DNA from 4 places in the Brevibacterium sp. CSND-B09 genome. Region 1 is predicted to be linked to each of the others. Evidence: riboswitches for the same ligand, from Rfam matches in the RefSeq annotation. Region 1 holds a riboswitch; each other region holds the start of a gene.
What was found. A riboswitch is a leader RNA that binds a small molecule or an ion and turns the genes downstream of it on or off. The one in region 1 is predicted to bind thiamine pyrophosphate.
Positions count from the first base shown of each region.

Region 1 (3,950 bases):
AAGGTCGGTCGCGGCGGGGGTGGCCATGCGCGGTCGAGCAACGCTGAGCCGATGGGTGCGCAGCAGAACCTCGCCGAGGCGGCCCGTCGTCCTATTGATTTCTGCGGTTCCGCCTCGGCGCGGGTCGGGGGAGTGCCGCGGCATCCAGATTCCGCAGTCGACGAGTGTGTCGGTCAGGTCCGGATCGGAGAAGATCTGCGCGGGCGGACCTTGGGCAGCAATGCCTTCGCGGCCGAGCACGATGACCCTATCGACGTGATCGAGCCACAGCTCCACCCGGTGTTCGACGATGAGCATGGTCGCCTGTGTCTCGGCCTGCACGGTGAGCACGGCATCGCGGACCTCGGCGGCCGAGGCGGGATCGATATTGGCCGTCGGTTCGTCGAGGACGATGACCTCCGGGGCCATCGCATGGATCCCGGCCAGAGCCAGCCGCTGCTTCTGCCCACCGGACAGAGCGGCACTCGGATGCTCCGGCGGCAGATCGAGTCCCAGCGCCTGCAGGGACTCGGAGACCTGAGCGTCGATTGTCTCGGACGGGAGTCCGAGGTTCTCCATCCCGAACGCCACATCATCACCGATGCGGGAGAAGATCACCTGAGAATCGGGATCTTGGAGGACCAGCCCGGTGCTGCCTCGGCGGGGATCCGGTTTCTCACCGCCGACGAGGAGTTCACCGGTGGCCTCACCCGATTCCTCGGGCAGGACACCGGCGACGGCGTGGAGGAACGTCGATTTGCCGGCCCCGGAGGCACCGAGCAGCAGCACCTTCTCTCCGGCCGCGATCTGCAGATCGAGCGGACCGACAGCCGGCCGGTCACGGTCGGTGTGCGACCACGAGAAGCCGGCGGCCGTGATCGGCAGCGCCATCAGCGCAGACGGCCGGAGGCGAAGGAGCTCAGAGCACCCGTGGCCGCGATCGCCCGGTAGGCGAACCAGGCGCCGATCCCGGAGATGACGAGGCCGGAGACGATCGCGCAGACTGCGTAGATCGCCTGGAAGCCGAACTGCCATTCGGCGTTGTACATGATGTTCTCGCTCACTGCCATGAACGCAGCCGCCAGCATGCCCGATGCGGCGGTGACCCACAGGGTGAAGCGCTTGTAGCCGAAGGCGGCGAAGACGAGTTCGGCACCGAGGCCCTGCAGCAGACCCGAGAGCAGGACGGTTGCTCCGAAGTGAGAGCCGAGGACGGCTTCGACGATGGCGGCGATGAGTTCGCACAGGAGCGCGGCACCGGGTTTGCGGATGATGGCACCGGCGAGCGGACCGGCCAGCACCCAGAGTCCTGCGATGAGACCGATCGACGGCGGGAATGCCTGGAAGGCGAGTTCGAGGACCTTCCAGCTCAGCGCCAACACCCAGAACACAAGCCCCACGGCAATGCCGAGAACGGCGGTGGTGACATAGTCGACCACCCGCCACTGTTTGGATTTCGGCGCCGCGGTGAAGGCGCGTGAAGAGGTGGGGGTGGTGCTCGGCGTAGTGGTATTCGGCATTGTGCCTCCTCATTTCAAGGAGGGGTGAAGAGTCTCGACTTCCTTCGGCGGTGCTAACCGCATCAGGTTCGAGGGTCTGCAGCTTCTTCTGCACTCTCAGCGCCCCTGACGGCGCTCCCCTGTCGTAGCCACCACTGTACAACAGGGGAGCGGGGCAGCGACCGGGATCCGTGGCGACGCGGAGGCCGGGGGCGGTCATCGAGGATTCACTTCCCGTTCCCATTCCCGTCGATGGGCCTCGAACAACCGGACACTACTGGTCAGTAGGAATGGGCGGGTGAATACGCATCGACTGAAGAGACCGCTCAGTGCCCTGTCCGCCGCCACCCTGCTCGCCGCTCTGGTGGCGGCCCCGGTGCCTGTGCGTGCCGAACCATCTCTCGGTTCCGGAGGGTCGACCGCGACCCAGGGCGCGAAGGCCGACTCTGCTCAGACTCCGAGCCCTGACCGGACGGATTCGCCCGCCGAGGCGGACGCGGGGAGCGAGGCGATCACCGATACCGTGTTGCAGGTTGGGGCCGACTCCACGGCGCGCAACCTCTCGTGGATGAGCGAGAGTGCCGGTGGGGGAGAGGTCCGGTGGGCACCGGCTAGTGAGGTCGACGGCGGAAAGCTCCCCGCCGATGCTGACAAGGCTGAGACCACGGACTCGGGCCTTGCCACCGACCTCAAGCGTCACTTCAACCATGCGAGCATGACTAACCTGGAACCCGACACCGAATACGCCTACCAGGTCGGCAGCGAAGAGGACGGGTACACCGAGGTGCAGCAGTTCACCACAGGGTCTGCTGGAGGAGACGACGAATTCCTCGTCTTCGGCGACCCCCAGGTCGGTGCCGGAGGCGGGGATCCCGACGACGCTGCCGGTTGGGACCGGACCCTGTCCTCGGCGGCGGCCACTGCTGACGACCCGAGCTTCTTCTACTCGCTGGGAGACCAGGTCAACTCCGCCGGCAACCAGGAGCAGTACGCGCAGTACCTGGCACCGGAAGCGACCCGCACGATCCCGCAAGCGACGACGATCGGCAACCACGATGTGTCTTCGAAAGCCTACGAGCAGCACTTCAACCGACCCAATGTCAGCCAGGATCACGGCGGTGGCGGCGTCATCACCTCCGGCGGCGACTACTGGTTCATCGAGGACGGGGTCCTGTTCCTCAACATCAACTCGAACAGCCCGGACATGGATGCCCACGCCGAGTTCATCGACGAGGTCGTCGCCGAGCACGGAGACCAGGCACGCTGGACTGTTCTCGGGTTCCACCACTCGATCTATTCGACGGCAACCCATTGGGACGACCTCGACGTCAAACGGCTGCGGAAGGCGATCCCTCCGGTCGCGGCCCGCAATGACATCGACCTCGTCGTCTCCGGCCACGACCACATCTATAACCGCACCTTCCTCATGGACGGCGAAGGCAAGCCTGTTGAGGGCTCCGAAGCGGGAGCCGAGGAAGAGAAGGAAGACGGGCAGACGCTCTACCTCACGCTGACCTCGTCATCAGGGTCGAAGTTCTATGACTACGTTCCCGGCCTCGACTGGGAAGGCAAGAGCGTCCACAACGACGTGCCCGCCTTCACGCGGGTCCGGGTCAGCGACGAGGCGCTGCGGGCGACGACCTATGAGGTGCCGGCAGGTGGGCCACCGGCCGATGGTGAGCGCGCGGAAGCGCAGGCCGCAGCCGAGCAGATCGACGATGTCGAACTCAGGCGCGCCGAGGCGGAAGAACCCGCCCCGGATGACGACGCCGGTGCAGACGCCGGTTCCGGCGCCAGCGCGGGTGCCGACTCCGCGGCAGGTGCTGATGATGCAGGTGCGAATGATGACGCCGACAGTGCAGGAACGAGCGACGACGCGGACGCAGGTGCCGATGATGCCGGAACCAGCGACGACGCTGGTACGCGTGGCACCGCCTCCGACAGTGCCGGCTCCGACGGTGCCGGCTCCGACGGTGCCGGCTCGGGTGGTGTCGGGTCTGACGGTACCGATGACGAGAACGGAACAGACTCGGGGACAGCAGATGCCGGCACTGCCGACTCCGGCTCCGAGGCAGATGCAGCCGAGGCAGATGCGACCGAGGCGAACGCCGCAGGAACGGGCGATGATTCGGATTCATCCGGGACCGCCTCGGCGAGTGGGGATGGAGACCTGCCCCGCACCGGCGGTGGGCTCGCACTGCCCTTGGCCGTCGGCGCGGGAGCGCTGGCACTCGGCGCGACACTTCTCGTGGTGAGCCGTCGCCGTCGAGGTGCCGGGCTCAGCTGATCAGCACCTCCTGGCTGATCAGCACGGCGCTGCCGATCAGCTGGGAACCACCATGACCGGGCCTTCGGCGTGGTTGAGGACTCCGCGCGAGACGGATCCCAGCAGTGCGCTGCGGATCCGTCCGCGCCCACGGGTGCCCATCACCGTCAGCTGTGCGCGGGAGCTGATCTCGACAAGAGTCTCAG
Region 1 covers NZ_JBREGI010000001.1:745,604-749,553, reverse strand. Annotated here, with positions in the region: gene ACU4IU_RS03685 (ABC transporter ATP-binding protein) at 1-870, opposite strand, end outside; gene ACU4IU_RS03680 (ECF transporter S component) at 870-1,499, opposite strand; TPP riboswitch at 1,522-1,630, opposite strand; gene ACU4IU_RS03675 (fibronectin type III domain-containing protein) at 1,777-3,765, shown strand; gene ACU4IU_RS03670 (universal stress protein) at 3,802-3,950, opposite strand, start outside.

Region 2 (3,950 bases), 470 kb from region 1:
GCACCGATGCCGCAGATGAGCTTGATCGCCTCGGTTGCCATCGCCGAGCCCACGGTTCCGCACAGCACACCGAGGACTCCGCCCTCGGCGCAGTTGGGCACCGAATCGGGTTCCGGGATATCCGGGAACAGATCGCGCAGCATCGGCCCGTGACCGGGAACGAACGTGCTCACCTGACCGGCGAAGCGGAAGATCGTGCCCCACACCAACGGGGTGCCGGTGAGTTCGGCGGCATCATTGGATAAGTACCGAGTGGCGAAGTTGTCCGCCCCGTCAACGACGACATCGTGTTCAGCGAAGAGACCGAGCACATTCTCCGGGCTCAGCCGTTCCGCGATCGTGCGAACCTCGACGTTCGGATCGAGCCGGTGCACGGCATCGGCGGCAGAGGAGACCTTCGGTCGGCCCACATCCGCATTCCGGTGGATGATCTGGCGCTGCAGGTTCGAGGCCTCCACCACGTCATCGTCGATGATCGTGATCGACCCGACTCCTGCGGCCGCGAGATAGTTGAGGACTGGAGCCCCGAGCCCGCCGGCGCCGATGACCAGCACCGAGGCGGCCCGCAGACGCCGTTGTCCCTCGAGTCCGAATCCCGGCAGGCTCAGGTGCCGGGAGTAGCGTTCCAGCTCCGTCCGGGACAGAGACTCCACGGGGTCGACGAGAGGAGGCAGCGACGGAGGAGTGGCGGCAACGGTGGTCATCGTGCTGCGACCATTCCATCGAACGGCGATGATGCCAATGCCAACGGTCGTTTGGGAATCCTCCCGGCTCCGGCCGCCAGATGCCCGGCCTCGACGGCCAAAGCCATCGCCCGGGCCATGGCGTGAGCATCGTGGGCGCGGGTGACCGCCGAGGCCAGCAGCACCGCGGTGCACCCGAGCTCCATCGCCAGAGCGGCATCGGAGGCGGTGCCGACACCGGCGTCGAGGATGACGGGCACCTGTGCACGGGAGACGATGGTCTCGATGTTGTGAGGGTTGAGGATGCCCAGCCCACTGCCGATCGGAGCACCGGCCGGCATCACCACAGCTACACCAGCGTCCTCCAGACGCTTCGCCAGGGCCGGATCGTCGTTCGTGTAGGCGAAGACCGTGAACCCATCGAGGACGAGCTCCTCGGCTGCGGCGAAGAGCTCGATGGGATCCGGCAGCAGGGTGTCCTCATCGGCGATGACCTCGAGCTTCACCCAATTCGTCTCCAGCGCCTCTCGGGCCAGTCGGGCGGTGAGCACGGCGTCTCGGGCCGTATAGCAGCCGGCGGTGTTCGGCAGCACCCGAATACCCAGACGCTGGAGCATGGTGAACACTGAGTCGCGGGACTCGGCGTCGAAACGGCGCATCGCCACAGTGGTCAGCTCGGTTCCCGAAGCCACGAGTGCGTCTTCGAGAATGCTCAGGGAACTCGCCCCTCCCGTGCCCATCACGAGGCGAGACGACATCTCCACATCATCGATCGTCCAGGTCATCTCAACCTCCCTGCACAGCGGTGACGATGTCGACGGTGTGCCCGTCGGCCAGGGTGCAATCGGACCAGGCACCGCGACGGATGACTTCACCGTCGACGGCCAGGGCGATGCCCAGGCGGCCACCGTCGGCTGGTGTCCCATCGGGGTTCAGCTCCCGTCCGGTGACGTCGGCGATGAGGTCGAGCGCCGAGGTGGCACCCGGCAGCTCATGGCGAGCGCCGTTGAGGACGATGGTCGGCGAGTGGTCGTGGTCGGTCATGAGATGCTCCTCATCGGGTAGGCACTGGTGTGGTCTGTGGTGAAGCGGTGTGGGGACACGGACTCGAGCGTCCCGTCAGGAGGCCAGTCGGAGGCGACGCCCAGGGCGAGCTCGGCACCGAGCCTGCCGCCGAACGGGGCCAAGAGGATGCCGTGGCGGAAATACCCGGTGCTCACGATGCAGCCGGGATCGATGCGGCCGATCATCGGCAGGTCGTCCGGAGAACCGGGCCGGGCACGGGTGGTGATATCGGTGATCTCCGCGTCGAGGATGCCCGGGACCAGTCGCTGCCCGTCGGCGAGCAGCCGGTGAATCGCCCCGGCCGGGGTGCCGGAGAGTCCGTCCTCACGCGAACTGGCACCGAGCACGATCTCGCCGTCCGGGCGAGGAACCAGGTAGACGGGGCGACCATTGACCAGCCCGCGGATGGTGCGGCTCAGCAGCGGAGTCGCCTTCGCGGAGGCGCGCAGTCGCAGAACATCACCCCAGACCTCACGCAGAGGCAGCTGCGGGGCACCGACGATCGCGGACACAGCGCTGCCGGCGCAGATGATCACCTGATCGGCCTCCAGTCGACGGCCGTCGCCCAGAGCGACTCCCACAGTCGTATCGCCGTCCTTGATCAGTTTTACCGCCCGCTGCCGAACGAAGCGCGCTGAGTCAGCGGACAGGACAGTCAGCAGTGCGGCAGTGATCCGACGGGGGTCGATCGAGTGATCGCCTGGAATGTGCACGGCCCCGGCCACGGCAGGCGACAACGACGGCTCAATCCGGCGGGCAGCACTGCCCGTGATGAGGTCGGTGGCGAAACCGGATCGCGATTGTGCATCGCGCAGCTCCCGCAGAGCCTGCAGGTCCGCTCGGTCACCGGCGCACACCAATGTTCCGGCATCCGAGAAACCGAGATCGCTGCCGGCAGCGATCGTCACCTCGGCGGAGAACTGAGGATACATCCGCGCGGAGGCCCGCATCAGCGGATACAGGGGAGTCTGCCCCCAGACCACCTCGGCGGCGGGGGCGAGCATCCCTGCGGCAGCATGGCTCGCACCCTGGGCGGGCGCAGGATCGATGATGGTGACTTCGGCACCGAGTCGGCGCAGATACCAGGCCGTGGACAGGCCGATGATCCCGGCGCCGACGACAATGACTCTCACAGCTTCTCCCTCCGGCGGCATGATCCGCATCAGGTCTGACGGTCGGCTCTTACGCCCTCTCAGCCTCGTTGGGAGGCTCCCGCGAACTCCTCTACTCTATGACCATGACCACACAGATGCCACCGCGCACCGCAGCGCGGCAGACGAAGAGAGCCTGGAGAGAGGCCCGACTGGCAGAGGCGAAGCTCTACCTGTGCACCGATGCCCGGACCGTTCAAGGTGACCTCGCCGAGTTCCTCGATGCCGCCTACCGTGGGGGTGTCGACATCATCCAACTGAGGGACAAGAGCCTCGAGGCTCGCGCCGAGATCGCGGCCTTGGAGGTCCTCAAGGATGCTGCCACTCGTCACGACAAGCTCTTCTCCGTCAATGACCGTGCCGACGTCGCGCTCCTCACCGACGCCGACGTCTTCCACGTCGGTCAAGGCGACCTCACCAGTGCTCAGGCCAGGGCTGTGCTCGGACCCGATGTCATCCTCGGCCGCTCGACCCATTCCCTCGAGCAGGCGCTCGCCGCCGAGGCGGACCCGGAGACCGACTATTTCTGTGTCGGGCCGGTCTGGGAGACCCCGACGAAGCCAGGCCGCGCCTCTGTGGGGACGGCGCTGCTGACCGCCACCGCCGCCGAGGCGGCCAAACCGTGGTTCGCGATCGGCGGTATCGCGACCGGGGAGAGGCTGGACGCGATCCGGCAGGCGGGCGCGAGGCGTACCGTCGTCGTCCGTGCGATAGCCTCGGCTGAGGATCCCGCTGCGGCCGCGCGGGAGCTCAAGGAGGAGTTGGAATGACCCAAGCAGCTGACAGAGCATCCGACGGAATCGGTGCTGGCGCTGACCTGTCGATTCTCATCGCCGGGGCGGGGGCGACCGGCGGAGCGTTCGGCACCTATCTGCAGGAGGCCGGACGCGATGTCACTTTCCTGCTCCGGCAGGCACGGGCGGAGACGGTCCGCGCGGAGGGACTGCGCTTCACTGCACCCGGTGATGATCGGACGAATCAGGTCGATGTCATCACCGCTGAGGAACTCACAGCCGCATCACGAACCTTCGACCTCGTCATCGTCGCGGTC
Region 2 covers NZ_JBREGI010000001.1:276,290-280,239, reverse strand. Annotated here, with positions in the region: gene moeB (molybdopterin-synthase adenylyltransferase MoeB) at 1-704, opposite strand, end outside; gene ACU4IU_RS01455 (thiazole synthase) at 701-1,468, opposite strand; gene thiS (sulfur carrier protein ThiS) at 1,470-1,727, opposite strand; gene thiO (glycine oxidase ThiO) at 1,724-2,881, opposite strand; TPP riboswitch at 2,871-2,974, opposite strand; gene thiE (thiamine phosphate synthase) at 2,986-3,669, shown strand; gene ACU4IU_RS01435 (ketopantoate reductase family protein) at 3,666-3,950, shown strand, end outside.
Region 2: linked by a shared signal. The riboswitch ahead of thiO (glycine oxidase ThiO) and the one ahead of ACU4IU_RS03680 (ECF transporter S component) in region 1 are both predicted to bind thiamine pyrophosphate.

Region 3 (3,950 bases), 350 kb from region 1:
ACGTCTCAGGTGGGTCGTTCGAGCTGTGCCCGGCCGATGCCTGCACGATTCCGGGTGCCGGGGCTGATCCCGACGTTGAGGCGATCCCCCAATTCGCCCGCCGTGAGGAGATCACGGCCGGAACACCGCTCATCGCTCGGCTCGAGACGCTCTTGGCCGACCTCGGCATCGAGATCGCCGGCGTCGAGTTCATCGAGACCGCCGAAGGCCGTCAGGTCGTCTACGACATCAACACGAACACGAACTACAACCCGTCCGTCGAGTCCGCCGAACAGTCGGCAGGTCGTCAGCCTGCCGCGGACCGTATCGCCGATTTCATCGCCGGCACCCTCGCCGAGGCGGCCCCACCGTCCGTGCCGCTCGCCGGGTCCGCAGCCCGGTGAGGTCCCGGGACACGGTCCTACGACACCTGCTGGCTGAGCTCCGCGCAGTCCGGCCGGGACAACGTGCGCTCATTGCCCTCGATGGGGTCGATGGGGCCGGGAAGACGATGCTCGCCCGCGAACTCGTGAATTTGGCCAAGACCGCTGCGGACGTTCCTGGTCATGATTCCGACCGCCGGGTCACCGCCATCAGCATCGACGGGTTCCACCACCCTCGGTCGATCCGCTACGCCCAAGGCAAGGGGCCAGACACGTTCTATCGCCGTTCCTATGACTACGGAGCATTCGTCGAGTCCGTCGTCGAACCATTTCGACGAGGCGGCTCGATCGTTCCAGCTGTGTGGGACGTCGACGAAGATCGGCCGCTTGCGCCGGAACCTCGGAGCCTGCCGAGCGACTGCGTCCTCCTGGTCGAGGGAATCTTCCTCCACCGTCCCGAGCTGGTGGATCTCTGGGATGCGAGTGTGTGGGTCGATGTTCCGTTTGAAGTCTCGGTCCCACGGGGAAACGACCGGTTTGCCGGAGCCTTCGATGCCGATCCCGAGGCCACATCGAATCGTCGCTACGTCGGTGGTCAACGTCTCTACTTCGCCGAGGCCGCTCCTTGGGAACACGCCACATGGGTGCTCGACAATCGCAATCTGGAACGGCCGACCCTGATCCGCCGGTCCGGGCCCGACCGGCCCTGATCTGCCAGCCCTGGCCCGTTCGCTCTGACAGCACACCTTATCCCGATGATAGTGTCGAAGTGCTGCAGGGGAGCGCCGAAAGGACCGGCGCTGAGAGTGCGCATGCAGACCCTTTGAACCTGATCCGGTGAGCACCGGCGGAGGGAGTGGACAAGCAATGACCACCACAGATTTCGACACATCGATCACCGTGGACGCCGACGGAGCGGTATCAGCACTGGTGAGTTCGACCAGCTGGCAGTGGACGGAAGCCGTCGAACACCGGTTCGTCCGGGAGCTCTTCGCCGGCAGCATCGACGACGCAGTGATGCGCGACTATCTGGTGCAGGACTATCAGTTCTTCGAGTCGTTTCTGTCGATGCTCGGCGCGTGCGTGGCCCACGCCGATGAACTCGAGGCGAAGCTGCGGTTCGCCCGACAGCTGGGAATGCTCGTCGCCGATGAGGACACCTATTTCGTCGACTCCTTCGCCGAATTGGGAGTCGATACAGCCGATTATCTCCACCCGGAGCTGACCGCCCCGACGGTTGGGTTCCGCGATCTCATGGACTCGTCAGTCGCTTCGGCGTCGTATCCGCAGCTGCTCGTCGTCCTCGTTGTCGCCGAATGGCTCTATCTCGACTGGGCCGAGTCCCGGAAGGACATGCCGCCGCGACATATTCACCGAGGCTGGATCGATCTCCACCGAGGCGAGGCCTTTCACGGGTGGGTGCAGTTCCTCGTCGACGAACTCGAACGCGTCTTCCCCTCCGGCGACGCCGAAGCCGCCGAGTCCCTGACCCGCGTGTGGCGGCACGCCGTCGATCTCGAATGCGCTTTCTTCGACAACGTGTACGACAACTGAGCCGCCAGGGAACGCACACCGCAGCCGTCCATCTCACTGACCTAGACTGGCCACATGAGCACAGGTGTTGATGCAGTCGTCATCGGATCCGGCCCGAACGGCATGGCCGCCGCCGTCACCATGGCCCGTGCCGGGCTGAGCGTCGAAGTTTACGAGGCTCAGCCGACGATCGGCGGCGGCGCCCGCACTCTCGACCTCGGTCTGGCCCCCGGCGTCACTCATGACATCTGCTCGGCCGTCCACCCACTGGCCATCGCCAGCCCCTTCTTCGTCGACTTCGACCTGCGTGCCCGCGGCCTCGAGTTCACCACCCCCGAGATCTCCTACGCCCAGCCCCTCGACGGCAAACCCGCTGCGCTGGCCTTCCACGATCTCGAAAGGACGGTCGACCACCTCGGCGCGGCAGGACCGGAATGGCGGCGTTTCTTCGCTCCGCTGCTCGACCGGGTCGATGACGCGATCTGGCTCTCCCTCGGTGACAAACGTTCTGTGCCGGAGACCCTGCGCGATCTTCCCGGCATCGCGAACGTCGTGAAGTTCGGCCTGCGGCTCCTGTCCCAGGCCAGTCCCGCGTGGAACATTCCGCTCTCCCACGAATCCTCCCAGGCCCTGTTCACCGGCGTCGCCGCGCACGCAATCGGTGGGCTGCCGGCGATGGGCACCGCGGCCACGGCCACGATGCTCTCTACCGTCGCCCACGCGGGCGGCTGGCCCTCCCCCATCGGCGGATCGCAGTCGATCATCGACTACCTCGTCGCCGACCTCGAAGCCCACGGCGGAACCGTGCACACGGATGCGCGCATCGACCATGTATCGGACATGCCCGCTGCCCGCGCCTACCTGCTCGACACCTCGGCGCTGAACGCCGCGCAGATCTTCTCCGGCCTCATCCCGAGCCACGTCGACAAAGCCCTGCGCAGCTTCAAACACGGCAACGCTGCTGCCAAGGTCGACTTCGTCCTCGACGGCCCGGTCCCCTGGTCCGATCCCGCGGTCGGACGCGCCGGCACTATCCACATCGGCGGATCCCGGGCGCAGATGGCCGCCGCCGAGGCACAGGTGATGTCCGGTCGCATGCCCGCCGATCCCGTGTGTCTCGTCTCGGATCCGACCGTCTTCGACCCATCCCGCGAGGTGAACGGCCTGCGACCGCTGTGGACGTATGCGCACGTGCCCTTCGACTGCCCGCTCGACCCGACCGAGTACATCACCCGCCAGCTCGAACGCTTCGCTCCCGGCTTCCGCGATCGGATCGTCGCGCACAACGCGATCCCCGCCTCCGAGATGGCCGGCCACAACCAGAACTACATCGGCGGGGACATCGCCACCGGCATCGTCTCCTTCTACCGGATGATGGCCCGCCCGCGCACCAGCTGGGACAACTACAGCCTCGGCGTCCCCGGTGCCTACCTGTGCTCGGCAGCGACCCCGCCGGCACCGGGCGTGCACGGGATGAACGGCTGGTTCGCCGCGCGCCGGGCTCTCAAAACCCGATTCGGCATCGACGAGGCACCCAGCCTGTCACCGGGCGACTGACCTAGGACCCTTCCGGTCGAGCACCGGGCCTGCGCACGAGCCCGCTCGAGACCGCGACTCCACCGACGACGACGGCTGCCCCGATGATCTGTCCGAGACCGAACCTTTCCCCGAGCACCATTGTCGAGAGAGCGAGCGCGAGTACCGGCTGAACAAGCAGCAGGCTCGCCGTGACTTCGGCAGGCAGCCGACCGCTTCCGTGATGGATGAGCAGCCACGCCGCGACTTGTCCGACGAGCGCGAGTGCGATGAGCAGGATCCACGAACGCCCGCTGATATCCAAGACCGAAAGTCCCCGTGAGAAGAGGGTGATGAGCGTCGACGTGGCCGCGGCCGCCGCCGTCGCCCACGTCAGCGGCTGGAGCGCGAGATCCGACTGCGTCCGTGTGGCTCTGCGGCTGAGGAAGAGGTACGTTCCGTATCCGATTCCGGCGAGTAGCCCGAGAAGAACCCCGCCGAGGCGGCCCTGCCCTGCCGCCGATGCGCTCGGCCCGATGC
Region 3 covers NZ_JBREGI010000001.1:1,099,131-1,103,080, forward strand. Annotated here, with positions in the region: gene ACU4IU_RS05235 (ATP-grasp domain-containing protein) at 1-383, shown strand, start outside; gene ACU4IU_RS05240 (uridine kinase) at 491-1,072, shown strand; TPP riboswitch at 1,129-1,235, shown strand; gene ACU4IU_RS05245 (TenA family protein) at 1,230-1,916, shown strand; gene ACU4IU_RS05250 (phytoene desaturase family protein) at 1,971-3,452, shown strand; gene ACU4IU_RS05255 (DMT family transporter) at 3,454-3,950, opposite strand, start outside.
Region 3: linked by a shared signal. The riboswitch ahead of ACU4IU_RS05245 (TenA family protein) and the one ahead of ACU4IU_RS03680 (ECF transporter S component) in region 1 are both predicted to bind thiamine pyrophosphate.

Region 4 (3,950 bases), 2.3 Mb from region 1:
TCGCACTGCGCGGAGTCGGTGACGAGGTAGAGGCGCGTGTCGATTCCGGCGAAGCGGTCGGTCGCGCCGTCTCGGTCGTTCACGGTCGCGCCGTCGTCAGCCGGGTTGTCAGCGATGTGGGCGGATCCGGCGGTCATGCCTGGACGCCTTCGCCGGCGGTTTCATTCGCAGAAGTGAGCGTGTCGAGGCCGATTCTCGCCTGTGCGAGTCGGTCACCATCGACGGTGTGGAGCGCGTCGAGGAAGTTCACCGAGTAGCTGCCCGGACCCTTCGCACCGCCGGCGGCGAGTTCCCCGGCGACCGCGAAGTGGGCGTGGGCGGCGACGACGGCTTCGAACTTCGCCGAGGCGGCCCCACCGTTCGCGGACTGCTCAGTGGCGTTGACGGCTGAGACGTCGGCGTCGGGGTCGGCGAGTCCGGCTCGGACGGCGGCCAGGTAGGCGACGGTAACGGCACCGAGTGAGCAGCCGGTGCCGATGACGAGCGGCATGAACTCATGTCCGCCGGAGATGCGGGCGACGTGGTCAGTGCCGTCGATGTGGGCGACGACGGCATCGGTTGGTCCGGAGACGGCGACGACGGCACCGGTTTCTCTGGCCAGTTTCGCGGCGGCGGGAAGGACGGCGTCGACTTCGTCGGTGGAGTCAACTCCACGACCGCCGAGTCCGACTCCGGCGAGTGCCGCGATCTCGGAGGCGTTGCCGCGGATGGCGGTCGGGTGATCGGCGGCGGCGCGGCGGATACGGGAGGTGCGGAAGTCGACGGCGCCGACGCTCACGGGGTCGAGGACCCAGGGTTTTCCGGCGGTGTTGGCGACGTCGATGGCGGCATCGGCGGCGAGCAGCTGGTGGTTCGAGGCGGTTCCGAAGTTGACGAGGATTCCGCTGGCGATCCCGGCGAACTGACCGGCGTCTGCTTCGTGGTCGAGCATTGCCGGGGAGGCGCCGATGGCCAGGAGCACGTTGGCGCTGAACTGCTGCACGACGGTGTTCGTGATGCACTGGATGAGTGGATTGCTTGCGCGCAGTCGCGCATTCGCAGAACGCAGGTCGAAGTCAACCATGACGATCCCTTCGCTAGTATGGCCCAGATCAGGTTCGATGGGTGTTCTCTCAGCCTCGGTGTCCTCCGCGCGCAACTCTTTGGTGCGCACGGATCCTCATGAGGCACCCCATGTCATTGGCTCCGACTGTATCAGCCCGGTCGGACACGGGCGACTCCATACTCTGCTTGGATGCTCAGCACCGACCGCTCGACTCAACGTCGCTGTATCAAGCTATGCATTGCGCGCTCGACGCTATGGCGAGCGGTCGGCAGAGAGAGCTTCACGCCCCGCTACCCGCGCCCGACGTACCTCTGACCGCGGCGGCTGAGCGCGTCGATGACGACGGCGGTGAGCAGGACGAGTGCGGTGATGATCTGCTGCGCATCGGAGTTGAAGCCGATGAGGTAGAGACCGTTGTTGATCGCACCGACGACCAGAGCACCGAGCACGGCTGCCCAGGCGGTTCCGCGTCCGCCGAACAGCGAGGTGCCGCCGATGACAGCTGCAGCGATCGCATTGAGCAGGTCCTGCGTGCTCACCAGCGTCGATCCCGCATTTGTCGTCACACCGGTCTTGATGAAGCCGAACAATGCGGCCAGCACTCCGGCTGCCATGAACACGCTGATGCGCACCCAGGTCACGCGGATGCCGGCACGCCGTGCAGCTTCGACCTTGCCGCCGACGGCGTAGATGGAACGACCGTAGCGGGTCTTGCGCAGCACGAGGTCGATGATGATCGCAATGACGATCATGAGGAAGAAAGGCATCGCCAGACCGAAGTCCTGATTGACGAGGATGAGGAACCCGAACACGATCGCGGCCAGCAGCACGATCCGCACGATCACAGAGGTCCAGCTCGGAGCGCTGAGACCCTCCCGGTGGCGGCGCAGCTTCGAATAGATGATGCCGCCGCCGAAGCCGATGATCGCGACGGCGCCGAAGATATAGGCCCAGATCGCAGGAAAGTAGAAGCTGGCGAAGTCGAAGGCGAAGGTGTCCGACATCGACAGGTTCTTCTGCGTGCCCAATGTCGTCAGAGTCAGACCGGTGAACGCGAGCAGACCGGCCAAGGTGACGACGAACGCCGGGATGCCGACGACGGCGAAGAACCAACCTTGAATCGCGCCGACGACCAGGCCGAGCAGCAGCATGATGACCAGCGCTAAGGCCGGCGGCACACCTTGCCTTACCACCAAGACACCGAGCAGCGAGGCGGCCAAACCGCCCAATTGCGCCAGAGACAGATCGATCTCGCCGAGGAGCAGGATGAGGTTGATGCCGAGAGCCAGGATCGCGAGGAACGCGACCTGAGTGGAGAGGTTGACTAGGTTGGCCGGAGAGATGAAGTTCGAGTCGGCCGACTGGAATACGATGACGATGACGATGAGTGCGAGGATGACCGGGAACGACCCCAGCTGCCCCTCTTTGACCCGGCGGACGAAGGTGCCGATCACGCCTTCGGAGGAGATCCGCTCATCGGTGATGAAGGAATTGCGGGTCATCGACGCTCACCCCTCCGTGCGGCGCGTTTGGTCACGACATTGTCGCTGGCTCCGGTGATCGCGGCGACCAGCACATCGGTGCGCTCGTCACCGGGGAAATCACCGGCGTCCTTGCCCAGCCGCAGCACGTGCACCCGGTCGCACACCGCCTGCACATCGGCCATATTGTGGCTGACGAGCAGCACGCCGAGGTCGCGTTCTTTGAGCCGTTCGATGAGGTTGAGCACTTCGGCCGTCTGGGCGACGCCGAGTGCCGCCGTCGGTTCATCGAGCATGACCAAGGATGGTTCGCCGAGGAGGGACCGGGCGATCGCGACCGTCTGACGTTGACCGCCGGACAGGGCCGCGATCGGTACGCGCACGCTCGGGATCTTTGCCGAGAGGCTGCGCAGCAGCTCCCAGGATTTGGCTTCCATCGTCACTTCGTCGAGGACGCCGCCGCGGGTCTTCTCATGTCCGAGGAACAGGTTGGCCACCACGTCGAGGTTCTCGCACAGGGACAGATCCTGGAACACTGTGGCCACTCCGGCTTTCTGTGCATCCTTCGGGGAGGAGAATCTCTGCGCCGTCCCGTTCATGATGAGTTCGCCGTCATCGGCGGCGTGGACTCCGGCGATGACCTTGATCAGGGTCGATTTGCCGGCGCCGTTGTCGCCGACGAGGCCGACGACTTCGCCGCGACCGACGCTGAGATGGATGTCGGTCAGGGCTTGGACTGCACCGAACCGTTTGTTGATTCCGCGCAGTTCGAGCACCGGCTCGCTGTCGCTGCCCGGCGTCCGCGTCGCCTCAGTTGCCGGGTCGGGTGTCTCTGATGTCATCTGTTCCTACTTGTCGCAGTCGTTGACCCCGGCAGCCGGCGACCGGTGGCGGTCGCCGGCTCGAGGTCGGTCACGTCAGATTGTGAACGCGGACGCGCTCACTTCACGCCGGCATCGGCACAGAGCTTCTCCACCTTGCCTGTGCAGATGTCCTCGGCCTTGATCTGGTCACCAACGATATCTTTGATGGTGTCGGTGGTGACGACCTTGGCTTCGACGAAGTCCGTGGGGGTGTCCTTGTAGGTCGTGCCCGCGTCGACGTCCTCGCCTGCGGCCAGGGCCAGGGCGGCTTTGGCGGCGAACTCGGCCTGCGGTGGGATCGACTTGTAGATCGTGGCGTACTGGTCACCCTTGAGGATGTTCTGCAGACCGTCGACCTCGGCGTCCTGACCTGTCACGACGGGTTCGACCTTGGCTTTCTTCGTTGCGGCGATGACGCCGCCGGCGGTGCCGTCGTTGGCAGAGTAGATCGCGATCGGCTTCTCGCCCTTGCCCTGCAGCTGACCTTCGACCCACTGGCGGGCGTCGTCGGGGTTCCAGTCGAGGGTGTCGTGGCTGGCGGCGATGTCCACGCCTGCGCCC
Region 4 covers NZ_JBREGI010000001.1:3,062,775-3,066,724, reverse strand. Annotated here, with positions in the region: gene thiE (thiamine phosphate synthase) at 1-137, opposite strand, end outside; gene ACU4IU_RS13710 (hydroxyethylthiazole kinase) at 134-1,063, opposite strand; TPP riboswitch at 1,051-1,184, opposite strand; gene ACU4IU_RS13705 (sugar ABC transporter permease) at 1,336-2,547, opposite strand; gene ACU4IU_RS13700 (ATP-binding cassette domain-containing protein) at 2,544-3,368, opposite strand; gene ACU4IU_RS13695 (substrate-binding domain-containing protein) at 3,467-3,950, opposite strand, start outside.
Region 4: linked by a shared signal. The riboswitch ahead of ACU4IU_RS13710 (hydroxyethylthiazole kinase) and the one ahead of ACU4IU_RS03680 (ECF transporter S component) in region 1 are both predicted to bind thiamine pyrophosphate.